One region of the Cytobacillus sp. T106 genome, then DNA from elsewhere that is predicted to be linked to it. Evidence: riboswitches for the same ligand, from Rfam matches in the RefSeq annotation. Region 1 holds a riboswitch; the other holds the start of a gene.
The links. Region 1 has a riboswitch for cyclic di-AMP ahead of ABU165_RS17015 (CBS domain-containing protein). Riboswitches for the same ligand answer to the same signal wherever they lie in the genome.

Region 1 (4,421 bases):
TCAATCCGTGAAGATGTAGCTATGATGTTTGGACAGTTCCACATACAAAAAGCCCAGCTTGGCGCCAAGGTTTTGCGCCTGAATAAAGAAAAGGGCTGGCTGATCCCTCCTCCCCTGCATCTGTCTAAAGGGAAGGACTGCTAACTGCTAATCCAGTTCAGCTGTCCAGATTATGAGCTTTACTTTACTAATAAAATCAGTCTTGAGCCGTATAAAAATACAGCCGGGGCTGATTTTTGATTTCTGCAGAATTTCTTACACTAATAATAGAAAATGAGTGATAAGGAAAACTCTGATATGGCCGATAGTTAAAATACGCTTGTTTGCTCTGAATTGTATTTCCAGGGGTTATACTTGATCGCGCTCTGGCTGCTGTTTTAATCATTGTTTCTGATATGGAAATATTGTTTTTAGAGCTTCTTTAATAAACATCTGTTTTAGCATGATCAGCTGAGTGTCATTCAGGCGTTTCTTCCTTATTGCCGCCTTCACAAAAGCGAATACTTCCTTTTCTCCTGACTAGTCAGTCCGGCTGGCAGTCTTCTTGACATGGCATCATCCCAGGTTGCTTTCCTGGTTACATCTGCTGCTTTCCATTACTCGCCATCTCTATGACACTGCTGAAAATCTTGCTTAAACAAAGCGAATAGACTAATTTTCCCTAAGATTTAAAGGAGAATATTGGAAGTGCACCGAATATTGATAGAGGTTCCTCAGGTCAGCATGAGAGCCATTTTATAATTGGATAAAGGATGATACTTATGAAAACAGAAATTCTAGAGAAAAACAAAGAAAGCTGGAACCTTTCAGCAGAGCGCTTTTTTGGCCGAAATCCGCTCCCTGAGTATGGTCCCCTGGCCCCTGTAGAAGATGAACTGAACCTGCTTGGCGACCCTGCCGGGAAAAAGGTGCTGGATATCGGCTGCGGCAGCGGGCATTCTCTTCTCTATATGGACAGGCGGGGTGCGGCCGAGCTTTGGGGCATTGATTTGTTGCCGAAGCAGATCCATACGGCACAGCAGGTGCTCGGCGGTGCTGCAGCGCCAGTAAGACTTTTTGAATCCCCTATGGAGAATGATCCGGGGCTCCCTAATCAATATTTTGATATTGTCTATTCCATCTATGCTCTCGGCTGGACAACGAGCCTCGAGGAAACGCTGGGTAATATCCACAGGTATTTAAAGCCTGGCGGCACTTTCATTTTCAGCTGGGAACATCCCTTTTTCAGCAGAATCAGGAGCAAAGATTCCTCCATTATTATCGATAAGCCTTATCACGAAGAAGGCATTTATAACCATGAGGGGTGGAATACGCCTGCTTTTATGCAGCAGTATAAGGTAAGCACCTATATCAATGCGCTGGTCAGCCAAGGTTTTAAAATCGAGAGAGTGATAGAAGAAGCATGTCTATCAGAGGAAGACAGGAAAAGGCACAGCAACCGCTGGTATTCCTATGAAAAAGCCCAATATCTTCCGACAACTATCATTATTAAGAGCACAAAAGCTATTTAAAGGATAAGAGCCGGGTACGCCCATGAATCTTACTGCTTCATATGCAGCATCTTCACCGCTGCTTTGTATAGTCTTTTGTAACTATATGGGATTAAGAATATTAATGCGGAAACCGGCATGAATTATGGCAGATATGGAAAGATTATTGCCTAAACAGGCCCGATTATAGGCATATCAGGCATGATTGTGAAGGTATCCGGAATGATCGTCCTTAATTTTGATGTAATCTCTTTAAAAGTCGGGCGAAGCAGCTTCTAGATGTAATGCTCACCCTTCATTTTAAAGTCTTCCCCCTAAAATTGATGCCATTTTCCAACGGAACAATGCAATCCCTGTATCAATCCTCCCCTAACCCCTGCTGCGCCAAAAAGTCCATACAAAATTGTATGGACTTTTTTTCTAAATAAAAGCGGCTGCTTATGTTGTCTTGCTCTGCTCCCCGGGAACAGACAAGTCCCTTTCTTTGAAGCTGCCTGCCAGATAATCGATAATTTCCCTTCTTCGGATCAATCCTATGAATACGCCGCTGTCGTCCGTAACAGGGACAAAATTCTGATTTAGTGATGAATTAATGATTTCTTCCATCTCACTGCTAACTAGCACTGGCTCATATGATCTATGAAGCGGCACATCCTTCAGCATCACTCCCTGGATCTCATTAAAGTCGACCCTGCCCATGCTTTTGAGCTTCCATAACAAGTCTCCTTCTGACAAGGAACCTACATACTTTCCTTCTTTATTTAATATCGGAAAGGTTGTATAACGGTGATACTCCATTTTTTCCATGGCTTGCCTCATTGTCCAATGGTCGTAGACAAAAACCAGTTCATTTTTAGGCAATAAAAAAAACGCGATATTCATTACAGCTGATTCTCCTTCTTCTTATCAGTGAACACCTGCAGCATTCAATCCGGCTTAATGGTTCCCTTGGGATTATTGGGCACAAACTGTCCCTTGGCAATGAAAATGCCTAAACAGCCACATTCCCTTTCTTCCCTGAAAACAGCCGCTCTAAAACGTACGCAGATAATATACAGCACAAAAAGACCTATCCTGGCTCCAGGCAGCTTCTGCAAATTTGGATGCAAGGGTGCTGCTCATTAGGCGGTCTAAAATGACCTCACTCGCTTTAGCCGACGAAGTTAGCTGACGGGCAGGATGGCGAAAGATCATTCTCATCCCTCCTGCTTCCTGCAGGATTAGCCCCAAAAATTGGTTCCTCCGCTCTCAATATGAGATTAAGCCGATTCATTTTTCAGGTGTTGAAATAATTTTACTTCCAACTTTCCGTATAAGCAAATTTCTGCATATCCCTTTTTTTATCTGACTTTCAGCATTCTGCAAAAAAATGAGTGAATCCTCTATTCTACAAAGACATCAACATGTTTTCAACCCGTTTATTTCTTTTTTTATTTCTTTTTTATTTTCCGTTGACAGCCATTAAGTTCGTGAGTAAGATAAGGCAGAACAGGATTTATTATTGGAAATCATGACTTAAAAATCCGGTTTCTCCTCCTCTGTTTTTGTATAAAACAAGAGGATCTGAGAATAGGAGAAACCATGATGGAATGCATGCATTATACCTTTTAAACACCACAGCAACGGGAGGATTTATGGGAAACACTTGCCGATATGTCATTAATGCAGTTGGAAAAGGCGGAGAAACCTACTATACGCAATGCAAAGATAAAAAAGAAATGGAAGAATGGATTTCTGAGCATCAGGACCGGATAGTGATGGAGGAAATCAAGGTGAAGGACAAAAATAAGCATCCGCTGCTGAAGCTGTTTTCAAAATAAAGCATAACACCCTATAGACTTGTACTGATAGAGAGCTTGCTGAAGCTCTCTATTTTCTACCTAGCCATTCTACTTTCATTTAAGCAAACATTGCCGAAGAAGTCTGGAAATAATCATGGGGAATGGCAAGGGAGGGGACCGCTGGATCCCCTCCCTTTTTCATTTTCAGTTTGCTTTCACGCTTCCGAGAATCGAGATCATTGTCCCGTAAACCTCTTCTGATTCCTCCTGGTTCACATAATGAATGGTGAATCGAAGCAGCTTCCCGTCTACATTTTTGACAATGATGTTTGCCTGGTCAGTTTTGTTATGTGCGTGCAGCACCATCATACTGTCTCTATAAAATGGAAGCTGTACTGGTTTCATTTCTTCAGGCTTGCCAATCGTCCTAAGATATTCCAGAGAATTTTTCTTTACTTCATCCATTGCTGATTTTCCGTCAAGAACTTCCACCCTGGCAAAATACCGGCTATTCTTCCCATATTCCAAAAGGAAGCGGCGCGGCTCTTCTGCATGAAATGTGTAACCTTTCTTGGGGGAAACGGACAATTTCACCTTTTCAGCATCATATGAAGCAATACTGCCTTTATTGACTGACAGATTCTGCCCTATTAGGATCAGGTCGCTCCTCAGTCCGTTTATTTTCTTGAGTTCAGCGACACTGAGACCGTATTTTTGTCCGAGTCTCCAGAGTGTGTCTCCTTTCTTCACTGTAATCTTTCCGGGAACCTCCAATCTGCTGCCTGCATAGATCAAATCGCCCTTTAATTTATTGAGATGCTTCAGCTGTCCGACTGTACTGCCATATTGCCTGGCAATGCTATAGAGAGTGTCCCCTTTTTTGATCGTATAAAACTCTTCAGCAGATGCAGTGCCCTGGCTGAATGTCAGAATGCCAAGGATGACAAGCGCTGAAGCAGCCAGTTTTTTTACTTTTTTCATTTTAGAATCCCCCTTCTGTCAATCTTGTTGTATTTTGCCTTCACAACAGATTAGACGGGGAGAACAAAGAACCGTTTCAGGGGGACAAGCCCATTTTGGTTAAAGCATGATATCTTTTTATACGGCTTATATTTTAAGTACGGAATGTATTTTCCAATATTGACGCAGG
Region 2 (4,421 bases), on a different contig from region 1:
CTCTTCAGTACATTGCGGGGGTCACCCTCGAATGGGGTGCCATCAGGATTGGCCACGCTGCACAAAAGCCTGGCTTCACTATATCCTTCTTCTATCGACCATGGAATGACGGAAAAAGTGTTTATGTCCGGCTTAAGGTATAAGTCTGATTGGTTGATAGGGCTGAAACCTTGTATGGAGGAGCCATCGAACATGATTTTCCCCTCTAAGGCATCGTCCAGCTGATCAAAGGTAATGGTCACATGCTTAAGGACTCCTTCTAAATCAACAAATTGAAGATGAAGAAGTTCTATATGATATTTTTTCTGGGCTTCTTTTATTTTAATATAATTTTTGTTTTGCTCTGATACCTGAGTCATCGGCACGATCCCCTTTTACTAAAATTAAAAAAGCTGCGGAGAGTATTCTCCGCAGCTTAGGCACAGGTAAACAAACGTGTGCTTGTATGGCAACGATCACTCTCTTAAACAACGCTTACGGAGTTAGCTGTCGGATTAGGAAGGTAAGAGTCTCCCTGCCATTCATGGCTTCACCCCAAGACTGCAGCATGCAGTCAAAAGTTGGTTCCCCCGCTCAATAAGATTCAGCGTTTCAGTGCTATATAATTGTAATCAGGCTGGATGGATATCGCTCCTCTCTCCTGCAACGCTTACGAAGTTAGCTGACGGGTTCGGAAGGCAGAAGTCCCCCGGCCTTTCGGCTTCACCCCATAATTATTCTGGAATAATCAGTTGGGTCCTCCGTTCTGTATGGATTCAGCGGATCAGGTCAGAATTAGGATTTATGATAATCTCCACTCGCATAAAGGAAAAACCCGGAAAATAAGAAATTAGGATTGAATTTCTTTAGAAAAATCCACTTTTCTCGAAAATGCTCTCTTTTTTAAAGAAATACAACTTTTTTACTCAAGGCATTTTTCCAGGTTTCTATCGAGCACAAACACTTCCATGCGTTCTCCCATTTTGGTGCTGATGTCACTGTGGCTTGAAAGGACTTTGCATTTGGTATGTTTTTCGACTATCTCCTCAATGTTCGTGCTGTACATTTCTCTTAGAACCTGCCGCATCTTTTTGACAAGCTGCCTGCCGGTTTCATGTTCAACCAGGTGCTTTTCTTCCACAGTCAGGACACCTTTGAATCTGGCAATGACCATATCCTCCACAATATATGTCCTGGTCTCCTGCGGCCCGCGGCCGATCAGCTCCCTTTGCAGCTTGATGAATGCTTCACTTAATTCAGCCTCTAATCGTCGTTTAGAAGATTGCAATTCCAGTTCCTCCCTGAGATTTTCAAAGTTATAGCGAATTTCAAGGTTTATGTTAGTGAGAGGCACTGCTAAAGTCAATAAAAATATGAATTTCAAAAAACATCGAAAAACAGCTAATTAGTCAGCATTTAAGAGAAAAACTAAAGAAAAATCCTCAATATCAAAAAAAACAGCCAAATATGGCATTTTTTTAAGATTTACATTTTCCTTGAGCAGGAGTACGATTGCTTTCGTAAACAGCAATCAAACAACTCAATATTCGGCCTAGTCTCGGAAACGAGAACGGAGGAACCAATCAACTGGGGTTAATTCTGCTATTGCAGAAGGGATGAGATTCAAACTCTTTCGCCATCCTACCCGTCAGCTAACTTCGTCGGCTAAAGCGAAGGAGGTCATAGAGACCGCCTTTTCAGGGGGCCCATTTTTGTTGTGTCAAACAACGGACAGGGCAGCTTGAGTGATAAGAAGGTCTTTTTATTATGCCTATCTTGAAAAAGTGAACATGGAAGACAGAACACATAGAGGGCTGATGCCAGCCGGCTGGGTGTTAAGTAGACCAATGGGTGCTTTTTCTCCAAATGAACAAGAGATTTTTCTATGCAGTTTTTTGCATCTGGACAAAGATGCGGATGATCTGTGCTCTTGGATTCATATTGGGGGAGAAGTAATCATTGGTCTCTTTTTGTATTCAGAATATGGTTTTTATTTCCAGTATTTCAGCTGAGAACAAACGCTTTCACAACTTTTCAGGCATGATAATGCTTTTTGATGATCTCTGAGCAACGAGTAAATCAGGGCTTTAAAAAAGAAGGGAGGTAACTGTGTTGACACTGCCTCAAACAGAGGATGCCATACTTGTCTGCATTCCAAATGAAGAAGTGCTCCTGCGGGTACAAAGCCATTTGAGCGATTCGCATTCATGCTGCCTTGTTTCATCTGATCCTCAAGTGATCAGAGCTTTAAAAAGCAGGGGCCATCAGCGTGTGGTGGAGTTCGGCCTCAAAGATGAGTACTTGATTCTCCAGGGACGGTTCAGGAAGGTGATTGTCTTTGAAAGTGAGATTGCAGAAACATGCACCCTGCTGAAGGTCATCAGGAACAGCACTTGTGCACCTATCATTGTCGATGCCACGGTTCATGGCTATCCAATGCGCCTTTATTGCGCATATGGAGCAAAATATGTGGTGTATTCCAAAAGCAGCAATATTTCATGTCTATTAAGTTAGAAATCAGGAGGTTATCAAAATGTCGGACATTATCATGGTCAGCCTTTTCATCATCCTGCCGGCTTTAATGCTCGGACTTGCCAGTTGGTCCGCTGAAGCCGTAGAGCAAGGAAGTGAAAATAAATAATGGTTCTGCTGCTTGGCATTACGGCGTTTACTACATTGTACTTATTCTATGTATTACTTAATCCGGAGAAATTTTAACTACTTGGGGGTAAAAAAAGGTGATTACGACGATTCTTTCAATCATTGTCACTATGGCGGCGGTGATTCTGATAGCAAAGCCTGCCGGCATCTATCTGGCAAAGGCTTTTGATTATAGCCAAACAGGGCTGGATAAAGTGTTCGGCCCGATCGAAAACATTCTCTTTAAAATCAGCGGTATCAAAAAGATAAACCAAACATGGAAGCAGTATGCCATGACGCTTGTTTTAGCCAATGGATTTATGATTCTCCTAGTCTATATGGTTTTCCGGCTGCAGGGCATCCTGCCTTTGAATCCGAGCGGGAATCCTGGCATGGATCCAACCTTGGCCTTTAACACAGCCATCAGCTTTATGACCAACACCAATCTGCAGCATTACAGCGGTGAGTCGGGCCTTTCCTATCTCGGGCAGATGATTGGAATTCTGTTTATGATGTTTGCGGCGCCGGGAACGGCTTTGGCAGCTGCCATCGCATTTGTCAGGGCGCTGTCTGGAAAAGAAATTGGAAACTTCCTTGTTGATTTATTCAGAGCCATTACGCGTGTTTTGATGCCAATCGCCATTGTGTCAGGATTAATTCTGGTCGCATTGGGGGTTCCGCAGACATTGGAGCCTACTGTAACAGTCAATACGATCGAGGGGACTGCCCAGGAGATCGCGCGCGGACCTGTCGGGACATTTTTATCCATCAAAGAACTTGGCAATAATGGCGGCGGTTTTTTTGGAGTCAATTCAGCTCATCCGTTTGAAAATCCGAATGCTATCAGCAACATCATTCAAATATTGCTGATGTTCCTATTGCCGACTGCTTTGCCGTTTGCATATGGAAAAATGCTCGGAAATGCCAAACAGGGACGTGTCTTGTTTGTATCAATGCTGATGGTCTTCACTGTATTCCTTGGCACTGCCCTGTTCTATGAATATCAAGGCAATCCTGCATTGAATGCACTGGGAATTAATACAGATCAAGGCAGCATGGAAGGGAAGGAAGTCCGGTTCGGCACAGGCCAATCCATCTTCTATGCGCTTGTCACAACAGCCTCTGAAACAGGTGCCGTCAACACGATGCATGATACGCTGACACCTATAAGCGGAATGCTGGCCCTTTCCAACATGCTCTTAAATACAGTATTCGGCGGGGTTGGAGCAGGATTCATCAATGTAATCATGTATGCCATGATTGCCGTATTCCTCTCAGGGCTGATGGTGGGCCGTACACCTGAATTCCTGGGCAAGAAAATAGAAGGGCGGGAAATGAAGCTCATCGCCTTAACAATGCTTATGCATCCTCTTTTGATACTGGGTGCATCTGCAATTGCCTTGTATACGCCGCTTGGTGCCGGAGCCATCTCAAACAGCGGCTTCCATGGAATCTCACAGGTTGTGTATGAATATACCTCTTCCGCTGCCAATAACGGATCCGGTTTTGAAGGGCTTGGGGATGCAACACCATTTTGGAATATTTCAACAGGCATCGTCATGTATGCAGGAAGATTCTTTGGGCTTGTCACCATGCTGGCTGTCGCTGGTTCACTATCATCGAAGAAGGTTGTTCCCGAGACAATCGGGACTTTCCGCACAGATACCCCTCTTTTCGGAGTGATTCTGGCCGGTACTTTCTTTATTGTAGGTGCACTGACATTCTTCCCGGCACTTGTATTGGGGCCAGTCGCAGAATATCTGACATTGTAGGTGGGAGTGAATAATCATGGCTAATCATGT

Region 2: linked by a shared signal. The riboswitch ahead of ABU165_RS04340 (hypothetical protein) and the one ahead of ABU165_RS17015 (CBS domain-containing protein) in region 1 are both predicted to bind cyclic di-AMP.

Annotation. Positions count from the first base shown of each region.
Region 1 is NZ_JBEUMK010000010.1:23,283-27,703, reverse strand. Features, by position in the region: gene ABU165_RS17025 (DUF3231 family protein) at 1-144, shown strand, start outside; gene ABU165_RS17020 (class I SAM-dependent methyltransferase) at 762-1,511, shown strand; gene ABU165_RS17015 (CBS domain-containing protein) at 1,929-2,372, opposite strand; cyclic di-AMP (ydaO/yuaA leader) riboswitch at 2,628-2,766, opposite strand; gene ABU165_RS17010 (hypothetical protein) at 3,125-3,310, shown strand; gene ABU165_RS17005 (LysM peptidoglycan-binding domain-containing protein) at 3,476-4,252, opposite strand.
Region 2 is NZ_JBEUMK010000002.1:3,094-7,514, forward strand. Features, by position in the region: gene glnA (type I glutamate--ammonia ligase) at 1-359, opposite strand, end outside; cyclic di-AMP (ydaO/yuaA leader) riboswitch at 456-599, opposite strand; cyclic di-AMP (ydaO/yuaA leader) riboswitch at 632-771, opposite strand; gene ABU165_RS04335 (Na-translocating system protein MpsC family protein) at 902-1,306, opposite strand; cyclic di-AMP (ydaO/yuaA leader) riboswitch at 1,519-1,661, shown strand; gene ABU165_RS04340 (hypothetical protein) at 2,092-2,493, shown strand; gene ABU165_RS25160 (hypothetical protein) at 2,513-2,620, shown strand; gene ABU165_RS04345 (potassium-transporting ATPase subunit F) at 2,620-2,697, shown strand; gene kdpA (potassium-transporting ATPase subunit KdpA) at 2,730-4,391, shown strand.